2 regions of the Roseateles sp. FW301-B2 genome follow, and region 1 is predicted to be linked to the other one. Evidence: predicted binding sites of a transcription regulator. Region 1 holds the regulator's gene; the other holds the start of a gene.
The links. Region 1 encodes FNR, which switches genes on or off when oxygen is low (the NO sensors DNR and NnrR bind a similar motif). Its sites were predicted from a motif close to TTGATNNNNATCAA; they were not measured.
Positions count from the first base shown of each region.

Region 2: a site for FNR is predicted at 4,239-4,252, ahead of AC3WQY_RS12910 (putative zinc-binding protein). Genes of this name have one in related genera too.

Region 1 is NZ_JBYTBE010000017.1:7,367-16,203, reverse strand. It holds gene AC3WQY_RS13180 (sulfite exporter TauE/SafE family protein) at 1-259, opposite strand, end outside; gene hemN (oxygen-independent coproporphyrinogen III oxidase) at 264-1,673, opposite strand; gene fnr (fumarate/nitrate reduction transcriptional regulator Fnr) at 1,853-2,587, shown strand; gene AC3WQY_RS13165 (hypothetical protein) at 2,625-2,846, opposite strand; gene AC3WQY_RS13160 (hypothetical protein) at 2,986-3,240, opposite strand; gene ccoG (cytochrome c oxidase accessory protein CcoG) at 3,272-4,729, opposite strand; gene ccoP (cytochrome-c oxidase, cbb3-type subunit III) at 4,754-5,668, opposite strand; gene AC3WQY_RS13145 (cbb3-type cytochrome oxidase subunit 3) at 5,665-5,841, opposite strand; gene ccoO (cytochrome-c oxidase, cbb3-type subunit II) at 5,851-6,474, opposite strand; gene ccoN (cytochrome-c oxidase, cbb3-type subunit I) at 6,493-7,932, opposite strand; gene ccoS (cbb3-type cytochrome oxidase assembly protein CcoS) at 7,974-8,156, opposite strand; gene AC3WQY_RS13125 (heavy metal translocating P-type ATPase) at 8,161-8,837, opposite strand, start outside.
Region 2 is NZ_JBYTBE010000016.1:63,360-69,704, reverse strand. It holds gene AC3WQY_RS12935 (NnrS family protein) at 1-776, opposite strand, end outside; gene ccoG (cytochrome c oxidase accessory protein CcoG) at 780-2,231, opposite strand; gene AC3WQY_RS12925 (RrF2 family transcriptional regulator) at 2,218-2,673, opposite strand; gene AC3WQY_RS12920 (NnrS family protein) at 2,684-3,871, opposite strand; gene AC3WQY_RS12915 (DUF2249 domain-containing protein) at 3,878-4,159, opposite strand; gene AC3WQY_RS12910 (putative zinc-binding protein) at 4,279-4,680, shown strand; gene yihG (1-acylglycerol-3-phosphate O-acyltransferase, YihG family) at 4,717-5,604, shown strand; gene AC3WQY_RS12900 (S8 family serine peptidase) at 5,693-6,345, shown strand, end outside.

The DNA.
Region 1 (8,837 bases):
GGGCCGCGGCATGCACGAGCAGCCACAGCGGCCGCAGCCAGGCCGCCGCACTGCCGATCCAGGCCAGCGCGCCCACACTGGCCGCCACCACGGCGCCGCCAAGCCCATAGCTCAGCATGCGGCCCAGCTGGAACGCGCCCGCCGCACCTCGCCCCGCTCTGCCGCAAGCAGCGGCGGTCGGGCCACACATGGCCAGACAATGGGGCGTGCCGGCCAGGCCCATCAGCAGGGCCGAGCCGGCAAGTGCGAGATCCAACATGGGGTCAGATGATGCGCGAAAACTTGGCGCGCGTCTGGTCGGCGCTCAGGTAGCGATCGAACACCATGGCCACGGCGCGCACAAAGTACCAGCCCATGGCGGTGACCTGGATCGCGCTGGGCTCCACCAGCACCAGGCCGGTATCGGCCATGGCGCGCAGGCGCTCCAGCTCGGGGCCGAAGTAGTCCTGCACCTTGATCAGATGCGCCAGCTCGATGGACTCGAACTCCACCCGCCCCTGGCACATCAGCGCCATGATCATGGCGCGCCGCACCAGGTCGTCGCGCGACAGGGCCAGGCCGCGCTCGATCGGCAGCTGGCCATGGGCCAGCGCGTCGTAGTACTCGGGCAGGGTCTTGGCATTCTGGCTGTAGGTGGCGCCGATGCGGCCGATGGCGGAAACGCCCAGGCCGATCAGGTCGCAATCAGGCTGGGTGCTGTAGCCCTGGAAGTTGCGGTGCAACCTGCCCTGGCGCTTGGCCACCGCCAGGCTGTCGTTGGGCAGGGCGAAATGGTCCATGCCGATATAGGTGTAGCCGTGGCCGACAAAGCCGCCGAGCGCGCCCGACAGCATGTGCAGCTTGTCGGCCGCCACCGGCAGCAGCGCGGCGTCGATGCGGCGCTGCGGCTTGAAGCGCTGCGGCAGATGGGCGTAGCCATACAGCGCGATGCGGTCCGGCTTGAGCGCCGCCACCTGGGCGATGGTGCGGGCGAAGGACTCGGGCGTCTGCTGCGGCAGGCCGTAGATCAGGTCCACATTGGTGGATTCGAAGCCCAGGGCACGCGCCTGGATCATCAACGCTTCCACGCTCTCGTAGCTCTGCATGCGATGCACGGCCTTCTGCACCGCCGGGTCGAAGTCCTGCACGCCAAAGCTCAGGCGATTGAAGCCTAGGCCGCGCAGATGCTGCAGGCGCTCGTTGGTGACGGTGCGCGGATCCACCTCGATCGAGATCTCGGCACCGGGCGCGAGCTTGAAGCGGCTGCGAATGTCGTCCATCAGGCGCGTCAGCTCCGCATCGCTGAGGAAGGTCGGTGAACCGCCGCCCAGATGCAGCTGCGACACCGACTGGGTGCGTCCGAGATCCGCCAGGGTCAGGTCCATCTCCGTGACCAGCGCGTCCAGGTATTCGGCCGCCTTCTCATGGTGCTTGGTGATGACCTTGTTGCAAGCGCAGTAATAGCAGACCGACTCGCAGAAGGGGATGTGCACATAGATGGACAGCGGCGCGCCGCCGCCCACCACGCCGCCCTGGGCCCGCTGTTGCAGGGCCTGACGGTATTGGGTGGTGGTAAAGGCCTCGACGAAACGGTCGGCAGTCGGGTAGGAGGTGTAGCGCGGCCCGGAAACGTCAAAGCGGCGCAACACGTCTTCGGTGATGCCTGGCAGGGGTTCAGCGACTCTTGGTTCCATGGACCGTACTGTGCCAAGCCCGTTGACAGGGCGTTTGACTTGGGTCAATCTTGCAGCGCGAGCATAGAGAAAGAATGGCGTCAATCTTGAGGAGCATCATGTTCAACTCTATGCACACAGGCACGCCATCGGGTGCGGAATCCGCCCCAGCTCCGGGCCCAGCCACCATAATTCGCCACATGAATGCCAACCACGCCATCAAGATCGAGCCCTTCAAGGTAGCTTGTTCCAGCTGCAACCTGCGGGAGTTGTGCTTGCCCGTCGGCCTGTCCAAGGGTGACCTGGATCAACTGGACGCCCTGGTGGCCACACGCCGCAATGTCGAACGCGGCGACACGCTGTTCCGTACCGGGGACTCCTTCCAGTCGCTTTATGCGGTGCGCACCGGGTTCTTCAAGACCTGCGTGTCTTCCGAAGACGGGCGCGACCAGGTCACCGGCTTCCAGATGGCCGGCGAGTTGCTGGGGCTGGACGGCATCAGCAATGACCGCCACAGCTGCGACGCCGTGGCCTTGGAGGACTCGCAGGTCTGCGTGATCCCCTACAGCCAGTTGGAAGAGCTGTCGCGCGAATTCACCGATCTGCAGCACCAGTTCCACAAGATCATGAGCCGCGAAATCGTGCGCGACCATGGCGTGATGCTGCTGTTGGGCAGCATGCGCGCCGAGGAGCGCCTGGCGGCCTTCCTGCTCAACCTGACCCAGCGCCTGCAGGCGCGCGGCTTCTCGGCCTCGGCCCTGGTGCTGCGCATGACGCGCGAGGAAATCGGCAGCTATCTGGGCCTGAAGCTGGAGACGGTCAGCCGCACCTTCTCGAAGTTCCAGGAAGACGGGCTGCTGGAAGTGAAGCAGCGCCAGATCCGCATCATGGATCAGCCGGGGCTGCAGAAGCTGGTCAACAGCACCACCTGCTGAGCGCGGCCGCAAAGCCTCAAACGCCCGCCCAGGCCCGCTACTGAGGCGGGCTTTTTTGTTGCTGGGCCAGGTACAGCGACATCGCCGATGCGGCGCTGATGAGCAGCCAGAAGATCAGGAAGCTGAGCGTGTAGATGGCGGCGCGCGGCAGCGCCATCGGGGCCGCGCCGAACCAACTCAGATCGCTGGGGTCCACCACCGCGAACACCAGCGCCACGGTCACGCCGGCCATGAAGAAGGACGGCCAGAGGATGAACATGGCCGAACGCACCAGCCCCGGCCGGTCACCTGGCCTGCGCTCAATACCTGCTTCGTCCCCTGCTTCGTCCCCTGCTTCGTCCCCTGCTGCGTCCCCTGCTTCACCCATACGCGCCCCCTCGGCTTGTGAGTCTGCTGCGTCAGTGGCCGCCCGTCGCCGCATGGTTGCGGGCCTTGATGGCGGGCTGCAGGGCCGCGCCCTGCTCTTCCGCACTGTCGGCCGACAGGCGGGCTTTGGTCTCGATCACCGGATCCGGGAAACGGATCGCCAGCGTCAGCGTGGCGATGCAGGCGACGATCACCACCGACGGGCCGCCCACCACCAGCCACATCATGCGTTCGCGCCACCAGGGGGCGGGCTTGTCGGCCGGGGTCAGGTCTTGCTGCTTGCTCATGGCGTGCTCTTTCGGATGAATGGGCCGCCGCTCAACGCGGCAGCACAAAGGTTGATTTTTCCATCAGACTGCCGGCGTCGGTGCCCGGGCTGGCGAGGCGGCGGATCTCGAACTGGATCGGATGGGCGCCGGCGCCCTCGCTGGCCGCGACCTCGGGCGGCACGCGCAGCGCCACCGAGATCCAGCGCGCCTCGGCGGGTCCGACCGCAACGACGTCCACCGCGGGCTGCATGCGCAGGCCCAGCAGGCCGGAGGCCGTCAGCGTGAAACGCTGCTCCTGCTCGGTGGCATTCATGATCTGCAGGCGGTAGACGTTTTCCACATAGCCGTCCTCGACCTGCCGCGCCAGCGAAGCGCGGTCGCGCACCACGTCCACCTTGAAGGTGGTGCGCAGCGCGATGCTGGCCATCAGGGCCGCGCTGATGACGAAAAGGATGGCGGTATAGATCAGCACGCGCGGGCGGAACATGCGCGCCAGCAGCTGGCTGCGCGTCAGGTGCTGGGACAGCCCGTTCTGGGTGTCATAGCGCACCAGGCCGCGCGCATAGCCCATCTTGTCCATCACGCCGTTGCACACATCGACGCAGGCGGCGCAGCCGATGCACTCGTATTGCAGGCCTTTGCGGATGTCGATGCCGGTGGGGCAGACATGCACACAGAGATTGCAGTCGATGCAGGCGCCGAGCCCGAGTTGCTTCGGGTCCGCCTTGCGCCCGCGCGCGCCGCGCGGCTCGCCGCGCTCGGCGTCATAGCTGATGATCAGCGTGTCCTTGTCGAACATGGCGCTCTGGAAGCGCGCATAGGGGCACATGTATTTGCAGACCTGCTCGCGCATATAGCCTGCGTTGCCGTAGGTGGCAAAACCGTAGAACAGCACCCAGAACCATTCCCAGGGCCCGAAGCTCAGGGCCAGGGCCTCGCTGCCCAGCAGCTTGATGGGCGTGAAGTAGCCGACAAAGGTAAAGCCGGTCCACAGGCCCAGGCTCAGCCAGACCAGCTGCTTGCCGCCCTTGCGCGCCAGCTTCTCGGCGGTCCAGGGGCCGGCGTCGAGCCGCATGCGTGCGGCGCGATCGCCCTCGAAGCGCTTCTCCACCCACATGAAGATCTCGGTGTAGACGGTCTGCGGGCAGGCATAGCCGCACCACAGCCGCCCCGCCACCGCGGTGAAGAGAAACAGCGCATAGGCCGAGATCAGCAGGATCCCGGTCAGGAAGATGAAGTCCTGCGGATACAGGACCAGTTCGAAGATATAGAAACGGCGCGCGCCCAGGTCGAAGAGCACGGCCTGGCGGCCGTTCCAGTTCAACCAGGGCAGGCCGTAGAACAGCAGCTGCGTGATCCAGACCAGGCTCCAGCGCCAGGTCGCAAACCACCCCGTGACGGCGCGGGGGTAGATCTTCTTCTGTGCCTGATAGAGCGAAACCATCTCCACGGCGGCATCACCACCGCTCTGGCTGGGCTGGGTCGTGGCGCTGGCTTCGCTGCTCATCAGTTGCTGCTTTTCTGCTACTTCTTACTTGGCGGCCACGGCCGTGGTTTGCGACAGGCTCCACACATAGGCCGCCAGCACGCGCACCTGCTCGGGGCTCAGGCGCGAGGCGTGGGCGGGCATGACGTTGTTCTTGCCGTTGTTGATCATCGCCATCACCGCGTCTTCGCCCCAGCCATGCAGCCATACCTTGTCGGTCAGGTTGGGCGCGCCCAGAGCCTGGTTGCCCTTGCCGTCCGGACCATGGCAGGCCGCGCAAGCACCGAACTTGGGCTTGCCCAGCTGGGCCGCGATCGAGTTGTGCGGGCTGCCCGACAGGCTCAGCACATAGTTGGCCACATTGCGCACGTCTTCCGGCGTGCCCACCGCGGCGGCCATCGGCGGCATCACGCCGTTGCGGCCCTTGCTGATGGTTTCGATGATGGTGTCATGCGCACCGCCATAGAGCCAGTCGCTATCGGTCAGGTTGGGGAAGCCCTTGGAGCCGCGTGCATCGGAGCCATGGCAGCCGGCGCAGTTGTTCGCGAACAGGCGCTCGCCAATGCCCATCGCCTGCGGGTCCTTGGCCAGGGCCTCGGCCGGCATGGCCGCGTACTTGGCGTAGACACCCTCGAGTGCGGCGCGGGCCTTGGCCTGCTCGGCCTCGTACTGGCCGGTGCTGGTCCACTTCAGGCTGCCCTCGGTGCTGCCCAGGCCCGGGTACATGGCCAGGTAGATGCCGGAGAACACCACCGTCAGCACGAACAAGCCCATCCACCAGCGCGGCAGCGGGTTGTTCAGTTCACGCAGGTCTTCGTCCCAGATATGGCCGGTGGTGTTGTCGTTGGCCATGATCTTGCGGCGGCTGGCGATGATCAACAGCACCAGGCACAGCAGCAGGCCAAGGATGGTGGCGCCGGCCACGAAGACCGACCAGCCATTGGAGAAAAAGTCACTCATTCAGGCCTCCTTGCGAGGTTGGGTTCGGCTGGCTCGCCATCGTCCATCAGGGGCATGGCGGCCACCTCATCGAAGCGGTGCAGATTGCGCTTGGAGTACGCCCAGAAGGCGATGCCCACAAACATCAGCATCGACAGCAGGGTGAATCCCGCTCTCAGGTCATTGATATCCATGGTCACTCCTTACTTGAGCGCGGTGCCCATGACCTGCAGGTAGGCGATCACCGCATCCAGCTCGGTCTTGCCCTTGACCTCATCGCCGGCCTTGGCGATGTCGTCGTCGGTATAAGGCACGCCCACCGTGCGCAGGGCGCGGAACTTGGGCGCCATGTCGGCCGGGTTGACGTTCGACTTGGCCAGCCAGGGGTAGGCAGGCATGTTCGACTCGGGCACCAGGTCGCGCGGATTGGTCATGTGGATGCGATGCCATTCATCGCTGTACTTGCCGCCGACGCGCTGCAGGTCGGGCCCGGTGCGCTTGCTGCCCCATTGGAAGGGGTGGTCGTAGACGAATTCGCCGGCCACCGAATAATGGCCATAGCGCATGGTCTCGGCACGGAAGGGTCGGATCATCTGCGAGTGGCAGTTGTAGCAGCCCTCGCGGATGTAGACGTCCCGGCCGGCCAGCTGCAGCGCGGTATAGGGCTTGAGGCCCTCCACCGGCTGGGTGGTGGAGCGCTGGAAGAACAGCGGCACGATTTCGACGATGCCACCGACGACCACCGTCAGCAGCACCAGCACGATCATCAGGAAATTGCTGGTTTCAATCTTCTCGTGACCAGCGACGGCGTGATTGGTATTTGCCATTTGTTGACTCCGTCTGCTTCAGGCGTGGGCGACCACGGCGGGGATGCGCACGGCCTGAGCCTTGCCAGCCTGCACCGTCTTCACCACGTTCCAGCCCATGATCAGCATGCCGCCCAGATAGAGCAGACCGCCGCCGAGGCGAATCACATAGAAGGGATAGGTGGCCTTGACGCTTTCCACGAAGGTGTAGACCAGGGTGCCGTCGGGGTTGACCGCACGCCACATCAGGCCCTGCATCACGCCGGCAATCCACATCGCGGCGATGTAGAGCACGATGCCGATGGTGGCGACCCAGAAGTGCAGCTCGATGGCGCGCTTGGAGTACATCTCCACACGGCCGAACATGCGCGGGATCAGGTGATACAGGCAGCCCATCGAGATCAGGCCCACCCAGCCCAGCGCACCGGAGTGCACGTGGCCAACGGTCCAGTCGGTGTAGTGCGAGAGCGCGTTCACCGTCTTGATGGACATCATCGGGCCTTCGAAGGTCGACATGCCGTAGAAGGACAGCGAGACGATCAGGAACTTCAGGATCGGGTCGTCACGCAGCTTGTGCCAGGCACCCGAGAGCGTCATGATGCCGTTGATCATGCCGCCCCAGCTGGGCGCAAGCAGCACCAGCGAGAACACCATGCCCACCGATTGCGCCCAGTCGGGCAGCGCGGTGTAGTGCAGATGGTGGGGGCCCGCCCACATATAGGTGAAGATCAGCGCCCAGAAGTGCACGATCGAGAGGCGGTAGCTATACACCGGGCGACCGGCCTGCTTGGGGATGTAGTAGTACATCATCCCGAGGAAGCCCGCGGTCAGGAAGAAGCCCACGGCGTTATGGCCGTACCACCACTGCACCATGGCGTCCTGCACGCCGGCATAGGCGGAGTAGCTCTTGGTCAGGCTGACGGGGATGGCGGCGCTGTTGACCAGGTGCAGCAGGGCCACGGCGATGATGAAGGCGCCGAAGAACCAGTTCGCCACATAGATGTGGCGGATCTTGCGGGTGCCGACGGTGCCGAAGAACACCACCGCGTAGGAGACCCACACCAGGGTGATGAGGATGTCGATCGGCCATTCCAGCTCGGCGTATTCCTTGCCGGAGGTGAAGCCCATCGGCAGGCTGATCGCTGCCAGCAGGATCACCAGTTGCCAGCCCCAGAAGGTGAACCAGGCCAGGCCGGGCGCGAACAGGCGCGTCTGGCCGGTGCGCTGCACCACGTGGTAGGCGGTCGCGAACAGCGTGCAACCGCCGAAGGCGAAGATCACCGCGTTCGTGTGCAATGGACGCAAGCGGCCATAGCTCAGGAAAGGGATTCCCAGATTGAGTTCGGGCCAGGCGAGCTGGGCGGCGCAGATGACGCCGACCAGCATGCCGACCACGCCCCACAGGACGGCCGCAAGCGCAAATGCGCGTACGACGCCGTCCTCATACACCGGCCCAGCCGGTTGCGAGACACTAGCCATTGAGCTGCTCCTTACACGTTTCTAAATTGACCCGGCGATTCTTAGGGTTGTTGCGGCGACCGAGCTTGATCGCCATCAACCACCGCGGTTTCATCCTCCAGAATGCGTCCGCCCTCGCGCTCCAGATCGTCCAATTGGCCGTTGTTGATGGCCCAGCCGAACACGCCCACGATCAGCAGCACCAGCACCACCGACAGCGGGATCAGCAAATACAGGATTTCCATGGTGTCAGGTCTTGCCCAGCTCTTGGGAGAGCCGTAGCGCGTTGAGGATCACGAACAGCGAACTCGCCGCCATGCCGATGCCGGCGGCCCAGGGCGGCAGATAGCCCAGCAGGGCCAAGGGGATGCAGGCGGCGTTGTAGGCCGCGGCCCAGCCCAGGTTCTGGCGTATCACGCGGCGCGTGCGCAGCGCCAGCTCGCGCGCCAGCACGACATCGCTCAGCCGAGTCGACAGCACGATGCCATCCGCCTGCGCCTTGGCGACCAGGGCGCCCTGCCCCATCGCCAGGCTGGCGTCGGCGCGCGCCAGCACCGGCGCGTCGTTGATGCCATCGCCCACCATCAGCACGCAGCGCCCCTGGGCCTGCAGCTCGGCCACCGCGGCCAGCTTGCCCTCGGGGCTGACGCCACCGCGCGCCGCCTGCACGCCGGCCTGCCGCGCCACCCGCTCGGCGCGCGCCGGCAGATCGCCGGACAGCAGCAGGGTCTGCAGGCCCTGAGCGCGCAGCGCCTGCATCGCGGCCGCGGCATCGGGGCGCAATTGCTCGTCAAAGGCCAGCATCAGGCTCACGCCGCCCTTGGCATCCTCACTCCCGAACGCCAGCTGCGCCTCAGGCAGCAGCGCACGGTCCGCGCCCAGCCAGTCCAGGCTGCCCAGCCGCCATTGCCGGCCCTGGGCATCGC
Region 2 (6,345 bases), on a different contig from region 1:
GCGGCGAGCGCGAAGCTCGCCATCAGCCACAGCAGGCCATGGTGCAGCTGGCCCACAAAGGGCGTGCGCCGGGCCGCGGCCAGGGCGGGATTGAAGGCGGCACGCGCCAGCAGTGCGGCCAGGGCCAGATAGGCCACGGCGGGCGGCCAAGCCGGCAGCCCGAGCGCCGGTGCCAGGCCGCGCAGCCACAGGCCCAGCAGCAACGCCAGCAACAGACCATCGGCGCGCCGGCCCTCGGCATGCAGAAAGGGCGTGAGGCGCTGCAAGGCGCAGGCAAACACGCTGCCCAGGCCGCCCCACAGCCCGAGCCGGGTGGCCAGGGCCGGCCAGCCCAGCGCCGCACACCACAGCGCCAGGCCCAGCACGGCCATGCCCAGCAGCACGCCCTGGGCATGGCGGCGATCCGGCTTGGCGCTGACGCGCAACAGCGGCGCCAGGCGCAGCAGCAGCCAGCTCCAGCCGGCGGCCACCAGGCCCAGGCCCAGGCCCAGGCCGGGCGAGCCCAGCGCGGCATGCAGGCACCAGCCCAGCATCAGCAGCCCGAGCGGCCCCAGCCAGGCCGAGGCCGGCAGCGCCGCCACGCCCAACCATTTGGGCAGGGCGGTGAGCGCAAAGCCGGCGATGAAGAAGGGCAGAAAGCCCAGCGTGAAGAGCAGACCATGCTGGGGCGCGCCCTGCCCCTGCCAGACCCGCGCGCACCACCAAAGGCCCAGGCAGGCCCAGGCCAGGGCGCCGGCGAGGAACCAGGCGCGGTGCGGGGCCTGGTTCGGGTTCATCGCTCAGCGCGGCAGGTAGAAGCTGGCACTGCTGTCCACCCGCGAGCCCCGGCCGCCCTGGCCCTCAAGCCTGAAGTGGATGGGGCGCGAGCCGCTGCCCAGGCGCGCGGCCTGCTCGGCCGGCAGGCGCAGCTGCAGCACCTGGGCATGGATGGCGGCGGGCGGCAGCACCACCTCGGCCGGGCCCACGCGGTACAGGCCGTCCAGCCCGTCGACCTCGATGTGCAGGGTCAGCGGCCGCTCGGTGCGGTTCATCAGCTGCAGGCGGTAGACGTTCTCGATCGCGCCGTTCTCGACCTGGCGCGCCAGCGTGTTGCGATCCTTCAGCACATCGACCTGGAAGTCGGGCCGGCGCCACAGGCTGGTGGCAAAGCCGATGCACAGGGCCAGCAGCACCGAGCCATAGATCAGCACGCGCGGCCGCAGCGCACGCGCCAGCATCTGGCGCGGCGTCCATTGCTGCTTGACGCCGTTCTCGGTGGCGTAGCGGATCAGGCCGCGCGGCGCGCCCAGCTTGTCCATCACCTGGTCGCAGACGTCGATGCAGGCGGCGCAGCCTATGCATTCGTTCTGCAGGCCCTTGCGGATGTCGATGCCGGTGGGGCAGACCTGCACGCACAGGGTGCAATCGACACAATCCCCCTGCCCCAGGTCCAGCGCCGCGACCTTGCGGGCGCGCGAGCCGCGCGGCTCGCCGCGCTTCTCGTCGTAGGTGATGATGAGCGAATCGGCGTCGATCAGGGCGCTCTGGAAGCGCGCATAGGGGCAGATGTACTTGCACATCTGCTCGCGCAGCCAGCCGGCATTGCCATAGGTGGCACCGGCGTAGAACAGCACCCAGAACCATTCCCAGGGCGAGAGCCCCAGCTGCAGCAGGCTGCTGCCGAGCGCGCGGATGGGCGTGAAGTAGCCGACGAAGCTGAAGCCGGTGACGAGGGCCAGCGCCACCCAGCTGGCGTGCTTGGCGGACTTGCGCGCCAGCTTCTCGGCCCCCCAGGGCGCGCGGTCCAGGCGCATGCGGGCCTGGCGATCGCCCTCGGTATGGCGCTCCAGCCACATGAACATCTCGGTGTAGACGGTCTGCGGGCAGGCATAGCCGCACCACAGCCGCCCGGCCAGGGCGGTGAAGAAGAACAGGCCCAGCGCCGCGATCACCAGCAAGGCGGCCAGGTAGATGAAGTCCTGCGGATAGAGCACCAGGCCCAGCACATAGAAGCGCCCGGCGTCCAGATCGAACAGCAGCGCCTGGCGGCCCTGCCATTGCAGCCAGGGCATGCCGTAGAAGAAGGCCTGGGTCAGCGCCACCATGATCCAGCGCCAGTTGGCGAAACGGCCGCTGACCGCGCGCGGATAGACCTTGGCCTCGGCCACATACATCGAGGTGGCGACCGGCGTGATGGGAATGACTTTGGGAGGCGTGGACACGGAGGAGACGGTTTCTTCAGGCGCGGGCATCGCGGGCCTGAGGCAGGCTGATCTTGGCCAGGCGCTTGGCGGTGGCGGGTTGCAGGAGGTCGGCGAGGTTGTGACCGTCGAGCTCGGCCAGGAAGGCGGCCAGCGCGTCGTTGAAGATGCCGGTGAGCCGGCAGGCGCCGGTGAGCGAGCAGCTGTTGCCGCTGCCCAGACATTCGACCAGCTGGAAGTCGGACTCCACCGCCCGCACCAGATCGCCCAGGCTCAGCTCGGCCGGATTCATCGCCAGCTTCATGCCACCGCCCTTGCCGCGCACCGTGGCGATGAAGCCCTGCTGGCCCAGCTGGTGGGTGATCTTGGTGAGATGGGCCTCCGAGATCTGGTAGGCCGCGGCAATCTCGGCGGTGGTGCAGAGGCGGTCCTGGTGCTGGCCCAGATAGATCAGCAGGCGCAGCGCGTAGTCGGTCATGGTGGTGAGTCGCATGGCAGCATTCTCAACCGGCTTGGCCGTCGGGGCGCGGACGCATCAGCAGCGGGGTGTAACGAAGCAGGTAAAGCACAAAGCTCAGGCTCCACAGCGCCGCCGAGAGCTGCACGCCCAGCATCAGGCTGGCGGGCGCCAGCAGCGGGAACAGCACGCGCAGCAGCGCCGCCAGCAGCATGCTCAGATAGGCGCTGATCTCGACGGGCCCGGCCTTCAGCGGCCGGCCAGTGTGACCCAGCGCGGTGCGCGTGATCATGCCCAGGGTGATGAGGCCGATCACGCCCAGGGTCAGGGCATGGGTGGCCGGGCCCGGCGCGATCCAGCCCAGCGTGGCGCCAGCGCGCAGCAGCAGATGCACGGGCAGCCAGGCATAGGCCAGGTGCAGCACCCAGACGAGCGGATTGCGCCAGCTCTTCCAGGGCTGCCACAGCGCCAGGCGCAGGCCCTGCGCCAGCGCGGCGGCCAGCAGCGCGGCGGCCAGCACCGCGCCCTCGACGGCCAGCAGATCCAGCGCCAGCAGCAGCAGCACCGAACCCAGCGCCGCCTTCTCCACTTGGGGCTGACGCGTGGCGCGCATGCCCGGCACGCCGTTGTTGGAGAACATCGGCACAACGCGGCCGGCCATCACCGCGATCATGAAGAGCAGCAGGTCCAGGCCGATGTTCAGCCCGGGCAACCGTAACACGCCGGCCTGGCCCAGGTGCACGGCCGCGCTGGCCAGACCCATGGCGACGAGCAGGCCGACGAAGAAGTAATTGCGCTTGTTGCCGGCGGCATGCAGCGCGCGCCAGAGCCCCCAGGCGGCCGCCCAGGGCACGGCCAAGTTCATCAGCAGCGAGGCCCACAACCAGGGGCTCAGCACCAGCAGCCGCGCCAGCAGCCACAGCGCCGCCAGCGCCATCAAGGGCTTGCCGGTGGGCGTGGGCTGGCCGGACCAGTTGCGCCCGGCGGTGAAGAGGAAGCCGATCACCACCGCCAGCGCGTAGCCGAACACCATCTCATGCGCATGCCAGGCCGAGCCGCGCAGCACCGGCTGCGTCAGCAGACCCGAGAACTGCAGCGCCCACAGCGGCACCGAGAGTGCCGCCAGCAGCGCCGCCAGCAGGTAGAAGGGCCGGAAGCCCAGGTCCCACAACGCCAGGCGCTGCGCGGCGGGCTGCGGGGGCTCTTCAATGCGCATGAAGGAGACGGTGCTCATGATCGATCAGCCGCCGCAGCAGCCGCAGCAGCTCTTGCCGGCCGGCTTGCGGCTGATGCGCAGGCGCCATTGTGCGGGGCCGGTTTCCAAGGCCTCCCAGTCGAACTGCCCGGGCCACTGGGCCTCGAACTGCTGGCGCAGGGGCAGCGGCTCGTGGTCGCTCAGCAGATAGAACCAGCTGCCCACGGGCAGGGCCTGGAAGGTCTCGAAGATGCGCGCATGGCGCTCTTGCGGTGCGATCAGGCGCACATCGATCACTTCGGCGGCGGGGGTGGCGGCAACGGTCATGGTCGTCCTTAAAGTTGCATTTGCAATATAGCTATTGTCGCCAAGCGCGGCGCCTAAAGCAATATTCAAAATGCGACTTTTGATCTGCCTCAAGCCAAATCCTGCACGCCATGGGCAGCATGGCGGCCATGTCCGATGCCCCAGCCCTCCCCCTGGTCTACAGCTGCTCAGGCTGCTCCGACGCCGCCCAGCTGGCCAATCACCTGGCGGTCCGCCTGGATCGCGCCGGCCTGGCCGAGATGTCCTGCATCGCCGGCGTGGGCGGCGGCGTGCCCAATCTGGTGCGCAAGGCGCGCGAGGCCGCCGAGTCCGGCCGGCCCATGCTGGCCCTGGACGGCTGCGTGCTGGCCTGCTGCAAGGCCTGCCTGGCCCAGCAGGGGCTGGCACCGACCCGCCATATCCGCCTGCACGAGATGGGCGTGCGCAAGCATTACCACGCCGATTTCGACAAGACCCAGGCCGACGCGCTGTTCGAACAGCTGGCGCACGAGGCGCGCGCCCTGCAGACCGCGCTGGGCTGAGCAGGGCCGGGCCAAGCTCAAGCTACAGTTCGGCCCATGCGACGTTTCCTGCCTGCCCCCTTGCTGGGCACTTTGGCCGCCATCCTGCTGGCCATCAACACCGTCACCGGCGTCACGCTGATGATCCTGCCGGCCCTGCTCAAGCTGGTGCTGCCCTTTCCCTTCGTGCGCAAGCCCTGCGACCTGGCGCTGAACGGCATCGCCTCGGGCTGGGTGGCCGTCAACAACGCCTGGATACGGGCGCTCAACCCGCAGGTCTGGGACGTGCAGGGCGTGGAAGGCCTGCACCAGCGCGGCTGGTACCTGGTCTCGCCCAACCACCAGACCTGGGTCGACATCCTGGTGCTGCAGCGCGTCTTCCATGGCCGCATCCCCTTTCTGAAGTTCTTCCTCAAGCGCGAGCTGATCTGGGTGCCGGTGATCGGCCTGGCCTGGTGGGCGCTGGACTTCCCCTTCATGAAGCGCGGCCGCAGCGCCGGCTCGCAGGCGGCCGACCTGGCCACCACCCGCAAGGCCTGCGAGAAGTTCAAGACCATCCCGACCACGGTGATCAACTTCGTCGAGGGCACGCGCTTCACGGCCGCCAAGCATGCCGAGCAGAAAAGCCCCTACCAGCACCTGCTCAAGCCCAAGGTCGGCGCGCTGGGCATGGCCCTGGCCACCATGGGCGAGCAGTTCGAGGCCCTGCTGGACGTGACCCTGGTCTACCCCGAGGGCACGCCCAAGTTCTGGGATCTGCTGTGCGGCCGCTGCGGCCAGGTGCAGGTGCGGGTGCAGCAGCGCCCCATCCCCCCCGAACTGGTGGGGGGCAACCCGATGGAAGACAAGCGCCTGCGCGCCGGCATTTCCATGTGGATCAAGAAGCAGTGGAGCGAGAAGGACGCGCTGATGGCGGCCCTGCTGAAGCGCAGCCCCCCACCCTGAGCAGGGGGTGCGGATTGCCCTGATGGACCTCGGCTGGCCCCACAGCGACAGTCGAGGCCTCAACTTTCCAACAAGGAAGTGATCCATCATGAGCATGCTCAACAAGCTGTCGACCATCCAGAGCGCAACAACCTTGCTGGTACTGGCCCTGTCGACCTCAGCGGCGCTGGCCGCCGCCCCCGCCCCCGACGCCATGATCGTGGCCTACAAGGCCGGCAAGGCCGCCGCCGTGCGCGCCGAGGTGCTGAACGCCGGCGGCAAGATCGTGCGTGAACTCGGTCGCGCCAGCGCCTTCGCGGTGCGCCTGCCGGCGGCCGGCGTGGCCGCCCTGCAGGCCAGCGCCAGTGTCGATTTCGTCGAACCCGATGTGGAACGCCGCCTGCTGGGCGTGCCGTCCCGCACCATGGAAGGCATGGTCCAGCCGCAGTCGGCAGTGCTCGACGAAGTGACCAGCGGCACCGAGGTCCTGCCCTATGGCATCAAGATGACGCAGTCGATGTGGGTCAGCGACGGCCTCACCGGCAACCGCAAGCTCTGCATCGTGGATTCGGGCATTGACCGCAACCACCCCGACCTGGCGAGAAACTTCACCAACGGCAATGTCAGCGGCGACAACCTGAGCGGCTCAGGCACCTGGGACAGCGACGAGAACGCGCACGGCACCCATGTGGCCGGCACCATCGCGGCGGAGGGCAACAACGGCCTGGGCGTGTGGGGCGTGAACCGCAGCGCCCTGCTCAA